3 regions of the Allosaccharopolyspora coralli genome follow, and region 3 is predicted to be linked to each of the others. Evidence: riboswitches for the same ligand, from Rfam matches in the RefSeq annotation. Region 3 holds a riboswitch; each other region holds the start of a gene.
What was found. A riboswitch is a leader RNA that binds a small molecule or an ion and turns the genes downstream of it on or off. The one in region 3 is predicted to bind glycine.
Positions count from the first base shown of each region.

Region 1: another riboswitch for glycine. It lies ahead of gcvH (glycine cleavage system protein GcvH); the one in region 3 lies ahead of gcvP (aminomethyl-transferring glycine dehydrogenase).
Region 2: another riboswitch for glycine. It lies ahead of gcvT (glycine cleavage system aminomethyltransferase GcvT); the one in region 3 lies ahead of gcvP (aminomethyl-transferring glycine dehydrogenase).

Region 1 covers NZ_CP045929.1:3,952,668-3,955,919, forward strand. The annotation lists gene GIY23_RS18425 (L-serine ammonia-lyase) at 1-1,317, opposite strand, end outside; gene gcvH (glycine cleavage system protein GcvH) at 1,346-1,720, opposite strand; glycine riboswitch at 1,873-1,969, opposite strand; gene ald (alanine dehydrogenase) at 2,190-3,252, opposite strand, start outside.
Region 2 covers NZ_CP045929.1:3,403,919-3,407,170, reverse strand. The annotation lists gene glyA (serine hydroxymethyltransferase) at 1-2, opposite strand, end outside; gene gcvT (glycine cleavage system aminomethyltransferase GcvT) at 40-1,143, opposite strand; glycine riboswitch at 1,359-1,467, opposite strand; gene GIY23_RS15925 (TetR/AcrR family transcriptional regulator) at 1,569-2,207, opposite strand; gene GIY23_RS15920 (long-chain-fatty-acid--CoA ligase) at 2,509-3,252, shown strand, end outside.
Region 3 covers NZ_CP045929.1:2,166,883-2,170,134, reverse strand. The annotation lists gene gcvP (aminomethyl-transferring glycine dehydrogenase) at 1-1,756, opposite strand, end outside; glycine riboswitch at 1,929-2,024, opposite strand; gene GIY23_RS10275 (MerR family transcriptional regulator) at 2,052-2,618, opposite strand; gene GIY23_RS10270 (bifunctional nuclease family protein) at 3,213-3,252, opposite strand, start outside.

The DNA of each region.
Region 1 (3,252 bases), 1.8 Mb from region 3:
GGTCTCCTTGTACTTGACCTTCATGTCCCGGCCGGTGTCGCGCATCGTCTTGATGACCTTGTCGAGCGACACGAAATGCGAACCGTTGCCGCGCAACGCCATGCGGGCGGCCGTGATCGCCTTGACCGACGCGACCGCGTTGCGTTCGATACACGGGATCTGCACCAGTCCCCCGATGGGGTCGCAGGTGAGCCCGAGATTGTGCTCCATCGCGATCTCGGCGGCGTTCTCCACCTGTGCGGGAGTGCCGCCGAGCACCTCGGTGAGACCCGCCGCGGCCATCGAGCAGGCCGAGCCGACCTCACCCTGACACCCGACCTCGGCCCCGGAGATCGACGCGTTCTCCTTGAACAGCACGCCGATCGCACCCGCCGCCAGCAGGAAGCGCACGATCCCGTTCTCGTCCGCACCGGGCACACACCGCGCGTAGTAGTGCAGCACGGCGGGAACGATGCCCGCGGCCCCGTTGGTGGGCGCGGTGACGACCCGACCGCCTGCGGCGTTCTCCTCGTTGACCGCCAACGCGTAGAGCGTCACCCACTCCATCGCGTCATCGGTGTCGGTGAGACTCGCCCGCAGGTCGGCCGCGCGGCGCTGCACCTTCAGACCACCGGGCAGCACCCCGTCGGCCGTGCAGCCGTTGTGCACGCACTCCTGCATGACGTCCCAGATGTGGACCAGCCCGCGCCGGGTCGTCTCCTCGTCCCGCCACGACGCCTCGTTGGCCAGCATGAGTTCACTGATCGACGAACCGGTGCGCTGAGCTTGTTCCAGCAGACCGTCCCCTGTGGAGAACGGGTGCGCCACCGGCGTCTCGTCCTCCTTGATGCGGTCCGCGCCCGACGCGTCGTCGTCGACGACGAACCCACCACCCACCGAGTAGTAGGTCGCCGACAGCAGCGCCTCACCGGTCTTGTCCTGGGCCACGAACCGCATTCCGTTGGGGTGCAACGGAAGCGATTTGCGCCGGTGCATCACGAGATCCCGGTCCACCGAGTAGCGAATCTCGTGCTCGCCACCCAGCCGGAGCCGGTTCGTGGCCCGGATCTCCTCGACCCGGGGTTCCACAGCCCGAGGGTCCACCGATTCCGGTGCGTGACCTTCCAGCCCGACCAGGACGGCTTTCGGGCTGCCGTGGCCGTGGCCGGTCGCACCCAGCGATCCGAACAGTTCGGATTTCACTCGGGCGACGTCGTGCAGCCGCCCCGACTCTTGCAACCGCGACACGAACATCCGTGCCACACGCATCGGTCCCACAGTGTGTGAACTCGACGGGCCGATGCCCACCGAGAACAAGTCGAAGACACTGATCGCCATTGATCGGTACCTCCCCTCGCGAGGCGGGTCAGCTGGTGCCCGTGAGTTCGGCGTACTGCTGCGCTGTCAGCACCGTGCCGGGCTGCTCGACGCGAAGCTCCAACAGCCACCCCGCACCGAACGGTTCGGCGTTGACCAGGCCCGGCTCGTCGGCGACCGCCTCGTTGACGGCGACGACCTCACCGGTGGCCGGTGCGTACAGGTCGCTGACGGACTTCGTCGACTCGAGTTCGCCGCAGGACTCTCCGGCCTTCACCGTGTCGCCGACGTCGGGCAGCTGGACGTAGACGATGTCGCCGAGGGACTCGGCCGCGTACGGGGTCACACCGACCCGGACCACGTCGCCGCGGTCCTCCAGCCACTCGTGTTCCTCGGTGTAGCTCAGGGTGGTGGGAAGAGACATGGCAGGCTCCGTCCGTCGAGGGGTCGCACTCGTTGCAGCGGGCACGGACGCTCCGCGTCCCGTGCCTCCCCCTCTGTTGCGGAACCTGAGAGATTCACCGCACGAGGCGGCTTTCACCGTGGGTGCGCGCCGGGCACGCTTTCCAGAGTTGCCTCGGCCGAACGGTCATGGGTGCCTGAGAGTGTGCGGGGAGTCTTGCTCCTTCGGCGCCCCACGAGCTGGTCGCGGGGTCTCTCCCGTTCGGTGTCGACGGCCGGTGTGCGGTTGTCTGTTCGAGAAGCAACGATAATCGGGCCGTTCGCGCTGTCAACGGGCGGCTCGTCTCGAGCACCGGCCACTCGCCTCCGACGCGGCTCCTCCGCCGACCGCGCCCCGTCCCCTCGCATCCCTCTTCGCCTGAGGTTCGTCGCCGGTGACAGTAAGGGAACTTTCCTGTCACCAGTGACAGGAAAGTTCCCTTACTGTCATCTCAGGCGAGGGCGTGGGTGACCTCGGTGTGGGAGAGGTTGTGGGCCTCGGCGACGGCGGCGTTGGTGAGGTATCCCTCGTGGGTGTTGAGGCCCTCGGCGAGCGCGTCGTCGGCGCGGCAGGCGTCGCGCCAGCCTTCGTCGGCGATGCGGAGTGCGTACGGCAGCGTGACGTTGGTGAGGGCGTGGGTCGACGTGCTGGGCACGGCACCGGGCATGTTGGCCACGCAGTAGAACACCGACTCGTGCACGGTGTAGGTCGGCGCGTCGTGCGTGGTGGGCCGGGAGTCGGCGAAGCAGCCGCCCTGGTCGATGGCGATGTCGACGAGCACGCTGCCGGAACGCATCTGCGAGACGAGTTGGTTGGAGACGAGCTTCGGGGCTCGCGCGCCGGGGATGAGCACGGCGCCGATGACCATGTCGGCGGAGGTCACGGCCTGTTCGAGGGTGTAGCGGTTGGAGGCGATGGTGCGCATCTGGCCGCGGTAGTCGCGGTCGATGTCGCGAAGCTTGTCGACGTTGGTGTCCAGCACCTCCACGTCGGCACCCATGCCCAGCGCGATACTCGCCGCGTTGAGCCCGGCGACTCCGCCGCCGATGACCACGACACGGGCCGGCGGCACGCCGGGCACTCCGCCGGGCAGCACGCCCCGGCCTCCGGTGGGGCTCATCAGCGAATACGCGCCGACCTGCGCGGAGAGCCTGCCTGCGACCTCGCTCATCGGCGCCAGCAGGGGTAGCCCGCCGCCGGGGGTCTGGACCGTTTCGTAGGCGATGGCGGTGGCTCCGGAGGCGAGCAGTGCCCGAGTCAGTTCTGCCTCGGCGGCCAGGTGCAGGTAGGTGAACAGCACCTGGCCGCGCCGCAGCCGCGGGTACTCCTCGGCGATCGGTTCCTTGACCTTGAGCACGAGCTGGCCTTCGGCCCAGACCTCGTCGGCCGATGGCAGGATCTTCGCCCCCGCGGCCAGGTAGTCCTCGTCGGGAATCGCCGAGCCCGTCCCGGCTCCGGTCTCGACGAAGACCTCGTGGCCGCGGCTGACGAACTCGTACGCCCCCGCTGGTGTG
Region 2 (3,252 bases), 1.2 Mb from region 3:
ATGTGCTGCCTCCTGCACTCGTTCTCGGGCGGGGTCTACTCAGCTGGAACGGCGGTAGAACGGCGTGGCAACGACCTCCACGTCGACGTTCTTGCCGCGGATGTCGACCTGCAGGGCGGTGCCCGGCTCGCTGTGCGCGCGGTCGACGTAGGCCATGGCGATGGGGTGTCCCAGGGTCGGCGACGGCGCACCGCTGGTGATCTCACCGATCTCGGTGTCGTCGGCCGCCAGCACCCGGTAGCCGGCACGGGGTGCGCGGCGCTGGTCACTGCGCAGGCCGACCAGGGTGCGGTCGGTGGGCTGCTCGGCGACCTTCGCCAGCGGCGCCTTACCCACGAAATCGGACTCCTTGTCGAGCTTGACCACCCGTCCCAGGTTGGCGTGGAACGGGGTCAGGTCGGCGGAGAGCTCGTGGCCGTAGAGCGGCATCGCGGCTTCGAGCCGGAGCGTGTCGCGGCACGACAGGCCGGCGGGCTGCAGGCCCGCCGGGGCGCCCTGCTCGGTCAGCGCCTGCCACACGGTGGTGGCGTCCTCCGGCGCGGTGAACAGCTCGAAACCGTCCTCACCCGTGTAGCCGGTGCGGGCCAGCAGCACCGGCTTGCCCGCCACGGTGCTCGGGTAGCCGGCGAAGTACTTGACCTCGTCGAGGTTGGTGTCGGTCAGCGGCGCGAGGATCTCGACGGCCTTCGGCCCCTGCACGGCCAGCAGCGCGTAGTCGTTCGAGACGTCCTCGTGGGTGGCGTCGAAGCCCTCGACCCGGTCGGCGACCTCGGCGGAGACGACCGCCGCGTTCGCCGCGTTGGCGACGATGAGGAACTCCTGCTCGGCGAGCCGGTAGACGATGAGGTCGTCGAGCACGCCGCCCTCGGCGTTGCAGATCATGGTGTACCGCGCGCGGCCCGGGGTGATCGCGGTGGCGTTGGTGAGCAGCGCGTAGTCCAGCGCGGCGGCCGCCTGCGGGCCGGTGATCCGGATCTCGCCCATGTGCGTGAGGTCGAACAGGCCCGCGGTGGTGCGCACGGCGTTGTGTTCGGCGATGTCGCCGGAGTAGCGCAGTGGCATCGTCCAGCCCGCGAACTCCGTCATCGTCGCGCCGAGCTGCTCGTGCACCTCGTGCAAGGGGGTCTGGCGGGGCGAGGTCATGGCTGTGCGACTCCTCCTCGTGGCGCCGGTCGTGTCGTTGCTCCGGGCCGCTCACATGCGGAGGTCAGCCTATCCGGGGCGTCGGCACGAACACGGGCGCGGGTGTTTGCGCTGGTGAGACCGTCTCCCCGGAGTCATTGGCCTGAGAGTTTCACCGCGCGAGGCGGCTTGCACCGTGGGCGAGGAGCGGGCGCTCCTGCTTTTCTCCGTTCGCCTGGTACCGAGCGGTGTCTGTGGCCTGAGAGTTTGGAGGGAGGATTGCTCCTTCGGCGCCCCGGTCCGGGTGCGAGGCACACCGGGTGGGGTCTCTCCCGCTCGACGTCGTGGGCGCGGTGTTCTGTTGTCGTTGGCTCGGCCGATGACGCTACGGAAGCGCTGGGTACGGAGTCAACCGGAGGGCAGCGTGATCCACGCGGCCGTCACGGTCACCGCTCGGGCGGCTCGGCCACCTGTTCGTAGACCGTGAGCAGGCCGTCGACCAGTGCGGACAGTGCGAGTTCGAAGCTGTCGTGGTCGATCTCCGCGGCGTGTCGTGCCAGCCGGTGTGCCTGGTTGAGGTGCGGGAACTTTCCGTCGTAGACGTCGGGCTCGTCGACGAAGCCCCGGGAGAACGACCCCATCGCGGCACCGACCACGAGGTACTTGGTCGAGGCGCCGATCATCGTGGCGTAACGCTGCGGCCACCCGTGGTGGGTGAGTCCGCCGTGCACGGCGTCGGCGCGCTGCAGTGCGACGTCGCGGCGAGCGGGCCCCGAGGCGACGAACGGCACCAGGTTCGGATGCTCGGCCAGCGCGGCGCGGTACGAGCGCGCCCAGGTCCGCAGCCCGTCCTCCCAGCCGTGGTCGAAGCCGGAGGTGTCGACGCGGTCCATGATCTCGTTGGCGATCTGGTGCAGCAGCTCGTCCTTGGTGGAGACGTGGTTGTACAACGACGCGGCCCGGACACCGAGGTGGTCGGCGATCTTGCGCATGGAGACCGCTTCGAGGCCGTGAATGTCGATGAGGTCGAGCGCGCTGCCCCGGATGCTCTCCGGGGACAGCAGCGGATTCGTCGGTCTCGGCACGGTGGTCTCCTGTCGTGGGTCGGACGTGCACAGGTGTGGCCCACTGCCTGCTGTGATCCGGGGCGCACCGCCCGTCACCTCGGGTGACCGGTGGACGTTGAACCGGTCGGGCTCCGTGGAGGTGTGACCCTTGCGTGCTGTGTCGGAACGGTCGTAGGCTGCCATAAAACTAACGGCGTTAGTTACTGGTGTCCATTCCTTCGGCCGCTCCCCGGTGGTGGCGGACCTCCCGATGCCCACGGTTCTCGTCCGTACCTCGGCGCCCGGAGTGGGCGCAGAGACCTCGACAGGAGGCCCCCGCATGACCACAGCAGAGCCGACCCTCGGTGCGACCCTCTCGCTCGCCTCGGTACTCGCCGAGCCCGCCCGGCGCCACCCGGCCCGGGTGGCCGTCGTCGAGGGCGAGGAGACCATCACCTACCGCGAGTTGTGGGAGCAGGTGCGCAAGCACGCCGCCGCCCTGCAGCAGCAAGGGGTGGGCCCCGGCGATCGGGTCGCTCTCGTCGCCCCGAACGTCATCGACTTCGTGCGGTCCTACTACGCGATCATCGCGGCCGGTGCCGTGGTGCTGCCGGTGCCGCTGCTGCTCGTGCCCGACGAAGCCGCCTATCTCATCAGGGACGCCGGGGCGAAACTCGTCGTCTCGCACACCTCGCAGCTCGCGCTCGCGCGGGACTCGGCCAAGCGCGTGGGCGTGCCGGTGGTCACCGTGGGTCCGACCACCGCCGACGAGCCGTCGCTGACCGAGCTCGCGGCCGCGGCCGACCCGATCGCCAACCACGTCACCCGCGTGCCCGATGATCCCGCCGTCGTCTTCTACACCAGCGGGACCACCGGGCGCCCCAAGGGCGCGGTGCTCACCCACCTGAACCTGGTGCTCAACGCGACGGTCAACGCCTTCGACGCGAACGACACCCGGCACGAGGACCGGATCCTCGGCTGCCTCCCGCTGTTCCACGTCTTCGGGCAGACGGTCTCGCTGAACACCACGTTCCGCGCCTCGGCGACGTTGGTGTTGCAGCCGCAGTTCGACCCGGCCGCCGCG
Region 3 (3,252 bases):
CCAGCAGACCGGCGAACTCACCCTGGCTGCCCGCGTTCGGCTGCAGGCTCACCGCGTCGTACCCGGTGATCTCCGCGAGCCAGGACTCCAGGTCGGAGACGACCTGCAGCAGGCCCTTCGCGTCCTCGGCGGGCGCGAACGGGTGCAGGTTGGCGAACGACGGCCAGGTGATCGGTTCCATCTCCGCCGTCGCGTTGAGCTTCATCGTGCACGAGCCCAGCGGGATCATGCTGCGATCCAACGCCACGTCGGTGTCCGAGAGCTTGCGCAGGTAGCGCAGCAACGACGTCTCCGAGCGGTGCTGGTGGAACACCGGGTGGGTCAGGTACTCGGACTCCCGCAGCAGGGCCGCAGGCAGGGCCTCGTCGACCGAGCCATCCACAGCGTCCGCGTCGGCCTCGACACCGAACGCGCCCCACACGAGCGCGAGGTGCGCCCGGGTCGTCGTCTCGTCGCAGCTCACGCCGACGTGGTCGGCGTCGGCGCGGCGCAGGTTCACACCCCGTTCACGGGCAGCGCGGACGACCTCGTCGGCCCGGCCGGGAACGTTCGCCAGCACGGTGTCGAAGAACTCGTCGTGCACGACCTCGACACCGCCGCGGCGCAGCCCCTCGGCCAGCACCGTGGCCATCCGGTGCGTGCGCGTCGCGATCGCCTTGAGGCCCTCGGGGCCGTGGTAGACGGCGTACATCGAGGCGACGACCGCCAGCAGCACCTGCGCGGTGCAGATGTTGCTCGTGGCCTTCTCCCGGCGGATGTGCTGCTCACGGGTCTGCAGCGCGAGCCGATAGGCCTGCTCGCCGTCGGCGTCGACGCTCACGCCCACCAGACGGCCGGGCAACTGCCGCTCGAAACCCTTCGCGACGGCCATGTAGCCCGCGTGCGGACCACCGAAGCCCATCGGAACACCGAACCGCTGGGTGTTGCCGACGACCACGTCGGCGCCCATTTCACCGGGAGCCCGCAGCAGCGTCAGCGACAGCAGGTCGGCCGCCACGACCGCCTTCGCCCCGCGCTCGTGCACCGCCGCGATGACCGGTTCGAGGTCCCGCACCGCGCCCGAGGCGTTCGGGTACGACAGCAACGCCCCGAAGAACTCACCGTCCGGCAAGCCGTCGACGCCGTCGCTGAGGTCCGCCACGACGATCTCGATGCCCAACGGTTCCGCACGCGTCTGCACCACCGACAGGGTCTGCGGCAGGACGTCGGCGTCCACCACGAACCGCGGTGACTTTGCCTTGCCCGCGCGGCGCACCAGCGTCATGCCCTCGGCAGCGGCGGTCGACTCGTCCAGCATCGACGAGTTCGAGACCTCGACCCCGGTGAGGTCCGCCACCAGCGTCTGGAAGTTCAGCAGCGCTTCCAGCCTGCCCTGCGAAATCTCCGGCTGGTACGGGGTGTAGGCCGTGTACCAGGCGGGGCTTTCCACGACGTTGCGGCGGATCACCGGCGGCGTGACCGTGCCGTGGTAACCCAGACCGATCATCTCGACGTTGGTGGTGCACTGCTCGGCAAGCGCGCGCAGCTCGTCCAGAGCCTCCGACTCGGTGGCCGGGTCCGGCAGCGCCATCCGCAGGTCCTGCTCACGGATCCCCTTCGGGAACGCCTGCTCGCCCAGCTCCTCCAACGACCCGACACCGATGACGTCGAGCATCCGAGCGAGCTCCGCAGGCGCCGGACCGACATGCCGGTCGGCGAACGGCGTGCCGTGCTCCAGCGCGGCCAGCGGGACATGGTCATGATTCACGTCGGTCATCGCCCTACCTCCAAGATCACGGCGCATGAGGACCACGGCGACCACCCGGGTCGCCGTCTCCCCCTCTGTCCGTGTCCGCGACGCGAACGCCTGAGAGCTTCACCCGGCCGACACCGGGCTTGCACCGTCGGCGGGGCCACCACTCCCGTGGTGACCCTCTTTCCAGAGGTATCTCGCCCGCGCGGTCCAGCTGGCCTGAGAGGTTGACGGGGAGAGTTGCTCCTTCGGCGCCGCACCACGAGGGCACGGACTCTCCCGCACGGGGTCTGCGATGCCGCGAATGATACCCGATGGATCAGCCGGTTTGGCGATCCCGACGGCGACGGGACAGCTCGTCGTCGACCGCCGGTACCTCTTCGGCGCCTTCCGCACGCTCGGCGGGGAACTCGTGGATCGTGCCGCTGATCTCCCGCATCGCCCCACTCACGGCGATCCCGAAGACGCCCTGACCACCCTGGAGAAGGTCCACGACCTCCTCGGCGGAGGTGCATTCGTAGACAGTCGTGCCGTCGCTGAACAGGGTGATGCGCGCGAGGTCCTCGACCCCGCGGTTGCGCAGGTGGTCGACCGCCACCCGGATGTTGTGCAATGAGACACCCGTGTCCAGCAGCCGCTTGACGACCTTGAGGACCAGGATGTCCTTGAACGAGTACAGCCGCTGCGACCCCGAGCCGGAGGCGACCCGGATCGTCGGCTTCACCAGCTTCGTCCGCGCCCAGTAGTCCAGCTGCCGATAGGTGATTCCCGCGATCTGACAGGCTGCGGGACCCCGATACCCGACCAGTTCGTCCGGCAGCGACGCGTCGGGGAACAACGTTCCCTGTTCCACGCCGGCCTGCTCGCCGGGCGCTCGCTCGACCACGCCTGCCTCCCCTCGACCGGCACCACGCCGGCGACGCTGGGCCCGGGACGGGCGTCCCCGGGTCCACGAGATCCGCCGACGAAGAATCACACCAGCGAGATTCGCGATAGCTCGACGGTAGGCCTGCCGTCACCACCGGTCAACGCGACGCGCGGGCACGTGCGGGCCCTGCACCGCTCGAAGCGCGGCAAGAGGGTGCGCGGAGTGATCTGCGTAGGTGGTTCCGTGGCGGAACCTCAGCTCGCGGCCGGCTGCGGGATCGCCGACATCGAAGACGCGGGAGCGTCCCACTTTGCCGCGGCTGGTCACTTGTGAGGCGTGCCCTACGGGCACAAATGCCAGTTTCCAGACGCCCTTACTTGGCGGTGGGCGGCTCGAGGCTATGGTCAGCCACGGTGCCGCCGACGAGTCCCGCCCGTCTACGCAGGCCGGCCACCTGCGGGTTCTCACCTCGTGGCTGGCGGCGGTATCGGTCCACCCACCCAAGTCCCCAGAAGCCCTCTCAAGAGCCGTCCGAGTGCCCCCGCCCGAATGCAGCGGTCCCCGGCGCCTCGAAGGCACCGGGGACCGCGCGTGTGTGCGTGTGTGCACAGGTCAGGTGTCCGCGCCGCGGAAATCCTCCGGGGAGACCGAG